Regions from separate parts of the Streptomyces sp. NPDC102467 genome, predicted to be linked through region 1. Evidence: riboswitches for the same ligand, from Rfam matches in the RefSeq annotation. Region 1 holds a riboswitch; each other region holds the start of a gene.
What was found. Region 1 has a riboswitch for cobalamin ahead of ACIREE_RS04740 ((2Fe-2S) ferredoxin domain-containing protein). Riboswitches for the same ligand answer to the same signal wherever they lie in the genome.
Positions count from the first base shown of each region.

Region 2: another riboswitch for cobalamin. It lies ahead of ACIREE_RS02160 (ribonucleoside-diphosphate reductase subunit alpha); the one in region 1 lies ahead of ACIREE_RS04740 ((2Fe-2S) ferredoxin domain-containing protein).
Region 3: another riboswitch for cobalamin. It lies ahead of ACIREE_RS30055 (ABC transporter substrate-binding protein); the one in region 1 lies ahead of ACIREE_RS04740 ((2Fe-2S) ferredoxin domain-containing protein).

Region 1 covers NZ_JBIWKA010000002.1:337,846-342,630, forward strand. The annotation lists gene ACIREE_RS04720 (lysophospholipid acyltransferase family protein) at 1-581, opposite strand, end outside; gene ACIREE_RS04725 (acyl carrier protein) at 691-939, shown strand; gene ACIREE_RS04730 (beta-ketoacyl-[acyl-carrier-protein] synthase family protein) at 936-2,141, shown strand; gene ACIREE_RS04735 ((2Fe-2S)-binding protein) at 2,180-2,857, opposite strand; gene ACIREE_RS04740 ((2Fe-2S) ferredoxin domain-containing protein) at 2,883-3,263, opposite strand; cobalamin riboswitch at 3,332-3,458, opposite strand; gene dhaK (dihydroxyacetone kinase subunit DhaK) at 3,721-4,713, shown strand; gene dhaL (dihydroxyacetone kinase subunit DhaL) at 4,767-4,785, shown strand, end outside.
Region 2 covers NZ_JBIWKA010000001.1:482,730-487,514, forward strand. The annotation lists gene ACIREE_RS02155 (ribonucleotide-diphosphate reductase subunit beta) at 1-587, opposite strand, end outside; gene ACIREE_RS02160 (ribonucleoside-diphosphate reductase subunit alpha) at 587-2,962, opposite strand; cobalamin riboswitch at 3,083-3,217, opposite strand; gene ACIREE_RS02165 (nucleoside hydrolase) at 3,274-4,272, opposite strand; gene mctP (monocarboxylate uptake permease MctP) at 4,393-4,785, opposite strand, start outside.
Region 3 covers NZ_JBIWKA010000015.1:196,943-201,727, reverse strand. The annotation lists gene ACIREE_RS30065 (ABC transporter ATP-binding protein) at 1-160, opposite strand, end outside; gene ACIREE_RS30060 (FecCD family ABC transporter permease) at 157-1,140, opposite strand; gene ACIREE_RS30055 (ABC transporter substrate-binding protein) at 1,170-2,234, opposite strand; cobalamin riboswitch at 2,272-2,462, opposite strand; gene ACIREE_RS30050 (hypothetical protein) at 2,680-3,084, opposite strand; gene ACIREE_RS30045 (helix-turn-helix domain-containing protein) at 3,099-3,671, opposite strand; gene ACIREE_RS30040 (MFS transporter) at 3,806-4,785, shown strand, end outside.

The DNA of each region.
Region 1 (4,785 bases):
TTCGCCGGCAGCGGCAGCAGCGTCGTGAGGGGGAAGTACGGGAGGTCGAACCGGCGGGCCAGCGCCCGGATCTCACCGAGCTTCGGGTACGTCTCCTCGGCGCCCACGATCGACACGGGTACCACCGGCACACCGGTCTGCACCGCGGTGGCCGCGAAGCCGGGGCTGAAGGGCCGCATCCGGTAGCGCTGCGAGAACGGCTTCCCGACCCCGTCGAGTCCCTCGGGGAACACGGCGACGAGATGCCCGGCCTCCAGCCGCTCCCGGCCCAGGGTCGGATCATCGGTGAAAGCGTCGTGCCGACGGGCGTACGAGGCGAGGGGCGGGCACCGGAAGACCAGCGCCGAGGCATAGAGGTGCACCGGGCGGCTCAACTCCCGGTGCAGGAGCTTGTGCAGGACGAAGGCGTCGAGCCCCCACGCGCCGGAGTGGTTGGCGACCACGAGCGCGGGCCCGGTCCGCGGCACGTTCTCCAGGCCCGCCACCTCTACGCGGAAGTATTCGTCGGCCAACCAGCCCAGCAGGCCGTCCAGCAGATCGGTGCCGACTTCGTCCAGCGGTCTCGCGTTCGCTTGTGTCACGAGATCCCACTTTCAGCTGAAAATGAGCCACCGCAAGCCTAAAGATGCCATTGAGGTGGTCTCTCTCACTAGCGCCCGAATTCCGGGAGCGTTCAGGGAAAGGCCCGCCATGAGTACCTCTGCGTCACCCGCGACCACGGATCTGATCACCGGCCTGCTCGTCGGCAAGTTCGAGGTGGACCCGGCCGTCGTCCGGGCCGATGCCCGCATGACCGACCTGCTCGCCGACTCGCTGATGATCGTCGAGATGGCCATCACGCTCCAGGACGAACTGGGCGTCAGCGCCACCGAGGACGAGCTGAGCGAGCTCACCTTCGCCGAGTTCTCCGCCCGCGTCGACGCGCGCCGCGCCGGATGAGGCGGGACACCAGCGTCGCGGTGACCGGCCTCGGCCTGGTCACCGCGGCAGGCCCGGACACCGAGAGCACCTGGGCCGCGGTCCGTGACGGCCGCGCGACGGCCCGCCCCGACCCCGAACTGCGGGACCTGCCCGTCTCGCTGAGCTGCCGCGTCGACGCCGTGGAGGAGCTGCGCCCACGGCTGCCCGGCGCCGCGCACCTCGATCCCGGCGCCCGCATGGGCCTGGCCGCCGTCGCCCAGGCCCTGGACGCGGCCAAGCTCGACCCCACCGCGTGGGACCCGACCCGCGTCGCCGTGGTCACCGGGTGCTCCGTGGGCGGGGAGAACACGCTGCGGGCTGCCGCGTCACGCCTTGCCACCGACGGCCCGAGGAGCGTCTCCCCCTACTTCCTGACCGGCTATATGTCCAACATGGTGTGTGCCGCCATCGCCCTGCACCTCGGTGTGACCGGGCCGGCCCTGAACGTCGCGACCGCGTGCGCCTCGGGGACCACCGCGATCGGTACGGCCCGCGATCTGCTCGCCTCGGGACAGTGCGACATCGCCGTGGTCTGCGGCGCCGACGCTGCCGTCACCCCCCTCATCGTGACGGGCTTCGCCCAGCTGCGCGCACTCTCCGACCAGCGCTCCCGCCCGTTCGACGCGGCCCGCGACGGCTTCGTCATCGCCGAGGGCGCGGGCGCCCTGGTCCTGGAGCGGCCCGAGTACGCGGCCGCCCGCTCGGCCCCCCGCCTCGCCCGGCTCATCGGCTACGGGGCGAGCACCGACGCCCACCACCTGGTGGCCCCGCACCCCGAGGGGCGCCACGCGGAGCGGGCCCTGCGCGCGGCGCTCGCCGAGGCGGGGGTCTCCCCGGGCGACGTCGACCACGTCAACGCGCACGGCACGTCCACCCCGCGTGGCGACGCGATGGAGGCGGCGGTCCTGGCCCGCGTCTTCCCGCACCGGCCGCCGGTCACCTCCGCCAAGGGCGCGCTGGGCCACACGCTCGGCGCGGCCGGCACGATCGAGGCCGCGCTGACGATCCTGGCGCTCCGCGCGGACCTGGTCCCGCCCACGGCCGGGCTGACCGACCCCGACCCGGCCCTCGACATCGACGCGGTCTCCGGCACCGCCCGGCCCGTCCCCTCGACCGTGGCCGTCAGCAACTCCTTCGGCTTCGGCGGCCACAACGCGGTGGTGGTCCTGGCCCGCGACTGAGCCCCGGGATCGGAGGCTCGTCGAGCTGCCCCCGGCTGTCAGTGACCTGAAAAACAGCAGTCACCACACATGCCACCGGTCGGCGCGCGGTAGAGGAGGCAGCAGCTGCGCCGCCGGAACGTCAGATCCGGGCCCGAGATGGTGCCCGTCCCCGCGAGGCGTCCCGTACCGAGCAGATCGCGGGTGAGGGGGACCAGTACCGGGCGCACCTCGGGGCGGGCCCTCAGCAGCACGGCCGCGGACCCGACGAGCGCGGACGCGACGTTCCCGTCCAGGAGGCGCGGCGCGACTTTCACGCTCAGCGTCCTCTCCAGCACCGCGAGGGGCGCCGCCAGTTGTTCGTACACCGCGTCGGCCAGGCGCGGCGGCGGGTCGACCGGGCGCCCTTCGAGAGGTTCCCGCAGCCGTACCGCCGAGCTGTCGTCGAGCCACTCCAGGCCGCTCAGGTCGGGCACGATCCCATGCAGCACCGCGCATGCCAGCAGCGGTGACCACAGACGGGCCGAGAGCCCCAGGTGTGCGATGGACGTGCCGACGCGCGCCTCGCCCGTCGCGAAACGGCGGTTCACCTCGCGGGCCCGCTCGGCGAAGCCGTCCGCGAACGCCGCGGCCGTCCCCTTCCCGGCCATGCCGACCACGGTGGGCAGGACGAAGAACCCGCCGAGACCGGCCACGTCCCGGAGCGCGTCACGCACCGCCGCAGGAGTCGGCCTCACTCGGTTCTCCCTCGCGGAAAACCCCTCACGAGGCCGTGACACGCCGGGGAGAAGTGATGACGTACAGGTCGAGGATCGCGGGCATCGGCGCCACTCCGGGGCCGCCCGCCCGCACCCAGGTGACGATGTCCTCGGTCGCGTCGGGGTCGTTGACGAGGCCGAGCCACACGGGCCGTGCTCCGCCGGCGCGTCCCGCGGCCGACGGCTGCACCACAACGACGTTCGCCTGCTCGCACACGTCCAGGCACTCGGTGACCCGTACGGGGACCGCGGACCGCAACCGCGCCGTCTGCGCCGCGTGGTCGCCCGGCACCTTCACCGTGCCGCAGCAGCAGTCCCGGCACACCACCACCCGGCTCGGGGTCCCTGCCACCGCGTCCTCCCCCGGCGCAGCACCCGTCGGCATTCCTGCCATGCCCCACTCCCTCTCACCGGGGAGATCCGCCCCGGTACGCGTTGAGGAGGCGACAGCGTGAGTCTCCTGGCTCTCGGTTCACCGCCGGCCCCGGCCGATCCGCCCGCGGTCGCGGACAGTGGCCTGTCGGGATCGACGCACCGATCACAGTGGCGGGACCGCGCCGGAATCACACCGGCTTCCTCTGTCCGCCATCGCCCAAATCGTCGGCCATCCTCTCACGCGCTTCCGATCGAGCACGGCCCGCCGGGACATCGCGGCCGCAGCCTGGCGTGCGCGTCTTCGCTGTCAGGCGGGGCCGGCCGTTCTCGACGCAGGCGGGCACGGGCCCGTGCCAACGCGCCCACCGGCTTACCTCACCGATCAGGCCCCGCCGGGTGCTCCGCACGCGGCCTGCGCAGATACTGACGTGGGACGCATCAGTTGCCCACGTCACATGGAGGTACCCGTGAAAATGTTGATCAATGTGGCCGAGACCGTCGTCGCCGACGCCCTGCGCGGGATGGCCGCCGCCCACCCCGAGTTGACCGTCGACGTCGACAACCGGGTGATCCTGCGCCGGGACGCGCCGGTTGCCGGGAAGGTGGCGCTGGTGTCGGGCGGCGGCTCCGGGCACGAGCCGCTGCACGGGGGTTTCGTGGGGCCGGGGATGCTGTCCGCGGCCTGTCCCGGTGAGGTGTTCACCTCGCCGGTGCCCGATCAGATGGTGCGGGCCGCCGCCGCGGTGGACAGCGGGGCGGGCGTGTTGTTCATCGTGAAGAACTACACCGGTGACGTGCTCAACTTCGACATGGCCGCCGAACTCGCCGAGGACGAGGGCATCCAGGTCGCCAAGGTACTGGTGAACGACGATGTCGCGGTGGTCGACAGCCTGTACACGGCCGGACGGCGCGGGACCGGCGCGACGCTCTTCGTGGAGAAGATCGCGGGGGCCGCGGCCGAGGAGGGGCAGCCGCTGGAGCGGGTCGAAGCGCTCGCCCGGCAGGTCAATGAGAGCGCGCGCAGTTTCGGGGTGGCGCTGAGCGCGTGCAGCACGCCCGCGAAGGGGTCGCCGACCTTCGATCTGCCCCCTGGTGAGCTGGAGTTGGGCATCGGCATCCACGGCGAGCCGGGCCGCGAGCGGCGTCCGATGATGACATCGAGGGAGATCGCCGATTTCGCCGTCGACGCCGTCCTGGAAGACCTGAACCCGACAAGTCCCGTACTCGCCCTGGTCAATGGGATGGGAGCGACCCCCCTGCTGGAGCTGTACGGGTTCAACGCCGAGGTGCAGCGGGTGCTCGGTGAGCGCGGGGTGCCCGTCGCCCGCACCCTCGTCGGCAACTACGTGACGTCCCTCGACATGGCCGGTGCGTCTGTCACGCTGTGCCAGGTGGACGAGGAGCTGCTGCGCCTGTGGGACGCGCCGGTCAGTACGGCCGGTCTCCGCTGGGGCATGTGACGGACGGCGCCCCCGTGCCCCTCGTCAACGTATCTACCACGCAAGGAGATCATGTGCTCGACGCCGACTTCT
Region 2 (4,785 bases), on a different contig from region 1:
CAGTAGACGTAGGCGAAGGCACCGTAGAAGAACAGGCCCTCGATGCACGCCGCGAAGCAGATCAGGTTGAGCAGGAAGCGGCGGCGGTCCGCCTTGGTCTCCAGGCGGTCCAGCTTCTCGACCGAGTCCATCCACTTGAAGCAGAACTCGGCCTTCTCGCGGATGGACGCGATGTTCTCGACCGCCGCGAACGCCGCCGTCCGGTCCTCCGGGTCGGGCAGATAGGTGTCGAGCAGCGTCAAGTAGAACTGGACGTGCACGGCCTCCTCGAAGAGCTGGCGCGAGAGGTAGAGGCGCGCCTCGGGGGAGTTGATGTGCTTGTAGAGCGTGAGCACCAGGTTGTTGGAGACGATCGAGTCGCCCGTCGCGAAGAACGCGACGAGCCGGCCGATCATGTGCTGCTCGCCCGGCGACAGCTTCGCGAGGTCGGTGACGTCCGAGTGGAGATCGACCTCCTCGACGGTCCAGGTGTTCTTGATCGCGTCCCGGTAGCGCTCGTAGAAGTCCGGGTAGCGCATGGGACGCAGGGTCAGTTCGAAGCCCGGGTCGAGCAGGTTCTTCTCGGTCTTCTCAGGTGCGGTGGTCATTACTGGCAGGCCTCGCAGGACTCGGGGTTTTCCAGGGAGCAGGCGACCGCGTCGGTCTCGGGCACGGTCTGCGCGGGGACGGTGCTGCGGCCCGCCGCCCGTGCGATGCGCGTCGCGGGGCGCGAGCGCAGGTAGTACGTCGTCTTCAGGCCCGACTTCCAGGCGTACGCGTACATCGAGGAGAGCTTGCCGATGGTCGGCGTCTCCAGGAACAGGTTGAGGGACTGGGCCTGGTCGAGGAACGGGGTGCGCGCCGCCGCCATGTCGATGAGGCCGCGCTGCGGGATCTCCCACGCCGTGCGGTACAGGTCACGGACGTCGTCCGGGATCCAGGTGAAGCCCTGCACGGAGCCGTTGGACTCGCGCAGCGCCTCCCGGGTCTGCGCGTCCCACACGCCGAGCCGCTTCAGCTCGTCGACCAGGTAGGCGTTGACCTGGAGGAACTCGCCGGACAGCGTCTCGCGCTTGAACAGGTTGGAGACCTGCGGCTCGATGCACTCGTAGACACCCGCGATGGACGCGATGGTGGCGGTCGGCGCGATGGCAAGCAGCAGCGAGTTGCGCATGCCGACGGCGGCGATACGTTCCCGCAGCGCGGCCCACCGCTCCGGCCAGGTCACCTGGGCGTCGGCGTAGTGGTCGGGGTGCAGGACACCGCGCGCGGTGCGGGTCTTCTCCCAGGCGGGCAGCGGGCCGTTGCGCTCGGCGAGGTCGGCCGATGCCTCGTACGCGGCGAGCATGATGCGCTCCTGGATCCGCGTCGAGAGCGCCTTGGCGCGCGGCGAGTCGAAGGGCAGGCGCAGCTTGAAGAAGACGTCCTGCAGACCCATCGCGCCGAGGCCGACCGGGCGCCAGCGGGCGTTGGAGCGGCCCGCCTGCTCGGTCGGGTAGAAGTTGATGTCGACGACGCGGTCGAGGAACGTGACGGCGGTGCGGACGGTCTCGTCGAGCCGCTCCCAGTCGATGGCCTGCGCGTCGGCGTCCACGAAGGAGCCCAGGTTCACGGAACCCAGGTTGCAGACGGCCGTCTCGCCGTCGTCCGTGACCTCCAGGATCTCGGTGCACAGGTTCGAGGAGTGGACCGTGTGGCCGGGCTCCGCGGTCTGGTTGGCGGTGCGGTTCGCGGCATCCTTGAACGTCATCCAGCCGTTGCCGGTCTGCGCGAGCGTGCGCATCATGCGGCCGTACAGGTCCCGGGCGGGGATGGTCTTGAGGGCTCTGCCCTCGGCCTCCGCCTTCTTGTACGCGGCCTCGAACTCGGCGCCCCACAGGTCGACCAGCTCCGGCACGTCGGCCGGGGAGAACAGCGACCAGTCGGCACCGTCGGCGACCCGGCGCATGAACTCGTCGGGGATCCAGTGCGCGAGGTTCAGGTTGTGGGTGCGGCGCGCGTCCTCACCGGTGTTGTCGCGCAGCTCAAGGAACTCCTCGATGTCGGAGTGCCACGTCTCCAGATAGACGGCGGCCGCGCCCTTGCGGCGGCCGCCCTGGTTCACGGCGGCGACCGACGCGTCGAGGGTCTTCAGGAACGGCACGATGCCGTTGGAGTGCCCGTTCGTGCCGCGGATCAGCGAACCCCGGCTGCGGATGCGGGAGTACGAGAGCCCGATGCCGCCGGCGTGCTTGGAGAGCCGGGCCACCTGGTGGTAGCGGTCGTAGATCGAGTCGAGCTCGTCCAGCGGGGAGTCGAGCAGATAGCAGCTCGACATCTGCGGGTGCCGGGTGCCCGAGTTGAAGAGGGTGGGGGAGGAGGGCAGGTAGTCGAGGCGGCTCATCAGGCCGTACAGCGCGGCGACTTCGTCGAGGGCGCGGGCGCTGTCGTCCTCGGCGAGACCCGACGCGACGCGCAGCATGAAGTGCTGCGGGGTCTCGATGACGCGGCGGGTGATCGGGTGGCGCAGCAGGTAGCGGCTGTGCAGGGTGCGCAGGCCGAAGTAGCCGAAGCGGTCGTCGGCCTCGGTGTCGATGAGCGCGTCGAGCCGCGCGGCGTGGACGCGGACGAACTCGGCGGTGCGGTCGGCGATCAGGCCCTCGCGGTGGCCGACGGCGACGGAGCCGGTGAAGGAGGTCACGCCCTGCGAGGCGGCCTCGGCGGCGATGGAGAGCGTGAGGAGACGGGCGGCGAGCCGGGAGTAGACGGGGTCCTCGGAGATCAGCCCGGCCGCGGCCTCGGTGGCGAGTTCGCGCAGCTCGGCCTCGTCGGCGCGGGTGCTGCGGCCGCGCAGCGCGGCGGCGGCGACCCGGCCGGGGTCGGCGCCCGGGAGGTCGGCAGTCAGCTCGGTCAGGGTGCGCAGCAGCGCGGTGCCCGGAGCGTCTTGCGGTGCGGCTGAGACCGGTGCGGCTGAGACCGGTTCGGCGGGCGGCGCGATGGTCACGTGGAGGCTCTCCCTCGCTCGGCACGGGGCCTGCGGGGAAGGAGTGGCTCCGGCGCGCACGGGGCGCCGTCGTCACCGGCCCATTCCGCGAGGCCCGGACGTCGTCTACACCCGGGCCGGACGGCTCGGGTGTGCTGCGGCAGGTCCTCGGACTCACGCGGGCGCCGTTATGCGCGCTTACGTTCACCGTTGCGGGACAGTTCCGGATTTGCACCGGATTCCCCTGCGGCTGCAGCGAAAGCGAGCATACATGTTGTGCCGGGCCGACGTGGCAGGCCCATATCTTGTGTCGGCCCGGCTTCAACAGTTACTCAGACGGTCGCGGGCCGCTTCAGCAACGTAGCCACGAAATCCTCGGTGAAGTTGCGCGGGCCGACGCCCACGGCGACCCGGCCGCGATGCTTGGTGCGGGCGTTCACCAGCGGCGACTCCGTGTAGTACTCGCGCGGGTAGTCGGAGTCGTACGGAATGAACACCGTCTTGCCCCGGGTCAGTTCGCTCGCGCACTCCACCGCGACGGTGCCCTCGGCGGCGGTGATGAACGACTCGTCCGCGCACACGCCGACGGCGAGCGGGTCGTGCAGCGGGGAGCCCCCGGTCTCCTCGTAGGCGCCGAGGTAGAAGCGCATCAGGCGGGCCGTCAGCTCCATGCCGGGTCCCGCCGCCTCCAGCGTGGCGAGCTCCGCGGGCCCGAACCGCCAGCCGTGCGTCGCGTCGAGCCCGACCATCGTGTACGGGATGCCGGAGGAGACGACCAGGTCCGCCGCGTCGGGGTCCGCCCACGCGTTGAACTCGGCGACGGGCGTGATGTTCCCGGGGATCTCGGCGGCCCCGCCCATGAAGACGAGCCGCTTCACGCGCCGCGCGAAGTCCGGGTCCTCGCTCAGGGCGAGCGCCACATTGGTGAGCGGGCCCGTCGCGCACACCGTCAGCTCGCCCTCGTACTCGCGCGAGAGCCTGAGCAGCGCCTGCGCCGAGGACTCGGTGTGCTCGGGCACGGTCGAGTCGGGCAGCTGCTCGGCGCCGAGTCCCGTGGAGCCGTGGAACTCGCCGGCGGCCGAGTACGGCAGGCGGGTCAGCGGGCGGCCCGCACCCCGGTGCACGGTGATGTCGCCGTCGATGCCGAAGGCGCGGGCGAGCGCGCGCCCGTTGCGGAAGGTCTGCGCGGCGGGCACGTTGCCGCCGACGGTCGTGTAGGCCTTGAGGTCCCACAGCCCGGTGCCGAGCAGGTATTGCAGTGCGACGGCGTCGTCGATGCCGGGGTCGCTGTCGAGCACGATGGGGGCGGTCGCCTGCGGCGAGTCGGGCACGGTTCCTCCGGGGCAGATGGTGCGGATGGTGCTGGTTCGCGACGTGGTGCCGGGTCACGATAGAGGGACGGGCCCCTCCCCGAGGGGAGAGGCCCGTCCATCGAGAAGAAGTGACGGGTGCTAGTGGCCGCCCGCTCCGACGGTGGGCAGCTCCACCTGTACGCCCTTGTCGCCGGCGTCTGCGGTGTAGTCCGAGGGCGACGTCTCGTCGACGCCCTCCGGGGCCTTCACGGCCTTCAGGACGAAGGTCAGGACGACGGTCACGATCACGTTCATCACGAACGCCGTCAGGCCGATGTAGCCGATCTGGCCGATGCCGGGGATCTCGTCCGAGGACCCGCCGAAGTGCTTCTGCGTCGGCGAGGCCACCCCGTACGCGGCGAGCGTGCCGTAGACCATGCCGACCGCCCATCCGGCGAGCAGCGCCCACCGGTGGAACCAGCGCGTGAACAGGCCGCCCACCAGCGCCGGCATGGTCTGCAGGATCCAGATCCCGCCGAGCAGCTGGAAGTT
Region 3 (4,785 bases), on a different contig from region 1:
CCAGCAGGCGCAGCAGCGTCGACTTGCCCGAGCCGTTCGGGCCGAGCACCCCGGTGACGGTGCCCGCCCGTGGCGTCAGGCTCACCCCGTCGAGCACGAGGGCGCCGAGGGCGCCGCCGGGCGACCAGGACACCCGGTCCGCGTGCAGGCCCGCGCTCACCGGACGGCCCGGCCGCGGTAGAGGACGAGCACGAACGCGGGCACGCCGATCAGCGACGTCACCACCCCCACCGGAACCTCCTGCGGTTCGAGGACCGTACGGGCGAGGGTGTCGACCCACACCAGGAACACCGCGCCGGCCAACGCCGTGACCGGGAGCAGTCGGGTGTGGCCCGGACCCACCAGGGCGCGTGCCGCGTGCGGCAGTACGAGTCCGACGAAGCCGATCGCCCCTGCCGCACTCACCAGCGCCGCCGTCAGCAGGGCCGTCACACAGAGCAGGACGAGCCGGGTGCGGGCCACATGCACGCCGAGCGCGGCCGCCGCCTCCTGGCCGAAGGCGAACGCGTCCAGGGTCCGGCCGTACCCGAGGCACACCGCGAGCGCCACCACGAGCACCGCGAGACACAGCCACACCTCGCTCCAGCCGACCCCGCCGAGCGAGCCGAGCAGCCAGAACAGGACGCCGCGCGTCGTCTCCGCGTCGGCCGCGGTCAGCACCACGAACGACGTCAGCGACGAGAACAGCTGCATCGCGGCGACCCCGCAGAGCACCACGCGGTCCGTGGTGCCGCCCAGCGTGTGGCTGAGCAGCAGCACGAGCGCGAACGAGCAGAGGGCGCCGAGGAACGCCCCGCCCGACACCGAGAGGGCGCCGCCGCCGAGGCCGAGGACCACCACGAGGACGGCCCCGGTCGACGCCCCCGAGGAGACGCCGAGCACGAACGGATCCGCGAGGGGATTGCGCAGCAGCGCCTGCAGCACCGTGCCGCACACCGCGAGCCCCGCCCCGCAGACCGCGGCGAGCAGGGTGCGGGGCAGTCGCAGGTTCCAGACGATGCCGTCCCGGATCGGAGACAGGTCCGACGAGCCCCAGCCGAGCCGGGCGCCGACCGCCGTCCACACGTCGCCGACGCCGATGTGAGCGGGACCGATGGTGATGGCCACGGCGACCGACACACACAGCGCGGCGACGGCCATGGCCCAGTGGACGGCGGGGCGGACAGCGCTCACTTGGCCAGGCCGAACGAGCGCAGCGCGGTGGCCACCTTCTCCACGCCGTCCACGGTGCGGATCGTCGGGTTCAGATCCTGGCCGTTCAGCAGCACGTACCGCTTTTCGCGGACGGCGGTCATCTTCTTGGTGACCGGGTCGGACTCCAGGAACTTGATCTTCTGCGCGGCGGACTCCGCGGACTGCGAGCGGCGGGTCAGATCGCCGATGACGAGGACGTCGGGATCGCGGTCCGCGACGGTCTCCCAGTTGATCTGCGGCCACTCCTCGTGCGTGTCGTCGAAGACGTTGCGCAGGCCGAGTTCCTTGGTGACGATGCCGGGCGCGCCGCAACAGCCCGCCATGTAGGGCGAGTCGGAGTTCGCGAACCAGTACAGGACGCTCACGTTCTGGGCATCGACCTTCGAAGTGGCCGTACTGACACGGGACTTCAGATCGGCGATGAGCTTCTGGCCGCGCTCCCGCACATCGAAGATCCGGGCCAGATCGCGTATCTCGCCGTAGACCGTGTCCATGGTCAGCGCGCTGGTGCGCACACCGTCCCCGTCGCCGCTGTTGTCCTTGCCCGCGCAGTCGGTGGGGGAGAGGTAGGTGGGCACGCCGAGCTTCTCGAACTGCTCGCGCGGCGCCACCCCGCCCTTGCCGAGGGTGTACGTGAACGAGGCGGCGGCGAAGTCCGGTTCGGTGTCCAGGACCTTCTCGAACGACGGGTAGCGGTCGGCGAGCCGCGGCACCTTCGCGTTCGCCTTCTCCAGCCCCTTCAGGACGGGATCCGTCCACGTCGCGGTCCCCACCATCCGGTCGGCGAGGCCGAGCGAGAGCATGATCTCCGCCGATCCCTGGTCCAGGGCGACAGCACGGCGCGGGGCGTGTGCGACCCGCACCTTCGCGCCGCAGTTGTCGAGGGTGACAGCGGAATCGGAGCCGCCCGTGCGGTCCTCCGCGTCGGCGGATTCCGCGCCGCCGCAGGCCGTGAGCAACAGTGCGCTCGCCAACAGCGGTGCGCAACGGCGGACTTGACGTGCGAAAGGCACGGAACTTCCTCTGCGTCCAGGGCCCATACGCGGAGCCGGCCTACGGTTCACCCCCGGCCGCGTGTCGGCCGCGGAGGCTGCCAGCAGGTCTTCGGACTCGGGATCGTCCAGGCGGAGCGCCTTCCCGCACCGATGGACCGGCCCAGTGGCAGTGGCTCCGCCCGTCACCCTCACCGCTGCGCGTCAGCTCCGGATTTCCACCGGATTCCCTGACCCGTGCACGTAGAAGAACGTACAGAGGTTTGACTGGCTTTCGGACGGTATCACGGGCCTGACCTGCACACCCGGGCCCTTCTCGATGAGCAGGTCTCGGGCTGGATCTCCTCGACCGTCTCGCCGTTCGCGCGACGGCGGAGCAGGGTGTGCGGCATGTCGTCGGTGAAGACCGGCGGTCGGCCGTCTCTTGCCGGTTCGGCAAGAAGAGGGGCATCGCTGACAAGGGCGCGACGCCCCATGCGGTGTCCGGTTGGCCTCAGGCCGGCGTGCCCCCGTGGACGCGCTGGTGGTGGCGCCACGGTTCGTGGCGCGCGGCGAGATCCTGTCCGGCCTGGGAGCCGACCCGGTGGAGCACCCCATGGGTGTGGGCACCTATGTCCCTTGCGAGCCGGGCGGTGCGACCGAGGCTCCCGGGGTGTATGTGGCGGGCGACGTCACCGATCTGATGGGCGGTCTGCCCGCGGTGCCTCCGTTCGGTGTGGCGACGGCCGCTGCGATCGACGCCGACCTGGTGAACGCCGACGAGGCAGTGGCCCGCCGCCGGTCCGCCCAGGTCTTCGGCGCGGCCGGTGAGGCGCTCGTGTGCGAGCGGGTCCTGGGCGATCGTCGGCACGGCCTGGACGCGGTGCTGCCCCCCGAATCCGGCCGGCGACGGGGGCATGGCGCCCGGGGGCGTCAGGAAGTGGGGCGGGCGCGCAGATGGGCGCGTTCGCCCTGCTTGCCGAAGATGACCAGCAACTCCACCGGCTGGTCGTTGTCGGAGCCCAGACAGTGCGGCACGTGGGTGTCGAATTCCGCGACTTCCCCCGGCGCCATGACCAGGACGCGGTCGCCGAGGTGAAGGCGGAACCTGCCGTTGAGGACGTAGATCCATTCATAGCCCTCGTGCGTCCGGAGCTCGGGCTCGCCGACGCTGGGGCTGATGACGAGCTTGTGCGCGTGCATGCCGCCCGGCCTGCGGGTCAGCGGCACGTACGTCATGCCGTCGCGCGTGACGGGGCGCAGGTGAAGGCGCGGATCGCCCGTCGCCGGTGCGCCGACGAGCTCGTCGAGCGGGACGTTGTAGGCCTGGGCCAGGGGCAGCAGGAGTTCCAGGTTGGGCTTGCGGCCTCCGCCCTCCAGGCGGGAGAGCGTGCTCTCCGAGATCCCGGTGAGTTCGGCCAGCGCGGCCAGCGTGATGGCGTGCCGGTGGCGCAGATCCCGCAGTCGGGGTCCGACACCGGCCAGCACGTTCTCGAATGCGTCCATGCACCGCATCTTGCTGAAACGGCATGACGGATTGCAACCTTTTGGGGCCTGGGCGCACTCTCCTGGCGACGTGAGCCACGCACCTTGTAGCTCACCGAGGCAATCCCGCCCCTCATCGCTCAGGAGAGCTGCCGATGTCTACTCCCGCTCGCACCGCCGGGAAGGTCCCGGATGCGGATGCGCCGGATCCGCGCCGGTGGATGGCGCTGATCGTCGCGTCGGTCGCCACCCTCATGGTCGTGCTCGATGTATCCATCGTGAACATCGCGCTGCCGCAGGCGCAGAGCGACCTCACGATGGGCGACGCGAACCGCCAGTGGATGATCACCGCCTACGCACTCGCCTTCGGAGGACTGCTGCTCCTCGGCGGGCGCGTCGCCGACTTCGCCGGACGCAAGCGCATCCTCACCATCGGGCTGCTGGGCTTCGCAGCGGCCTCCATGCTCGGCGGCCTGGCACCCGACCCGGGCACCCTGTTCACCGCACGCGCCCTGCAAGGCGCCTTCGCCGCCCTCCTGGCACCCGCGGCGCTCTCCCTCATCACCGTCGCCTTCACCGACCCCAAAGAACGCGCCAAGGCATTCGGGATCTTCGGCGCGTTCCAGGGCGGCGGAGGAGCCGTCGGGCTTCTCCTGGGCGGCGTCCTCACCGAGTACGCGGGCTGGCGCTGGTGCATGTACATCAACGTCCCCATCGCCCTGACCGTCGCTGTCGCCGCCCGCCGCTTCGTCAGGGAGAGCCGCGCCGTGGGCGACCGGCACTATGACCTTCCCGGCGCTTTGCTGGTGACCGGCGGGCTGGTCGCCCTCGTCTACGGCTTCACCCAGGCCGCCGACGGCGGAGGCTGGACAGCTCCCGCCACCGTGATCCTCCTGGCGGCCGCCGTCCTGCTGCTGACCGCGTTCGTGCTCGTGGAACGCCGCACCACCCACCCCCTGCTGCCGCTGCGGGTAGTCATGGAGCGCAACCGTGCCGGAGTGTTCCTGGCCAACCTCCTCATCGGCGCCGGCATGTTCGGCATGAACCTCTTCATGACGTACTTCCTCCAGGTCAACCTCCACTACACCCCGCTGCAGGCCGGCATCGCCTTCCTGCCGTTCAGTGCCGGGATCAT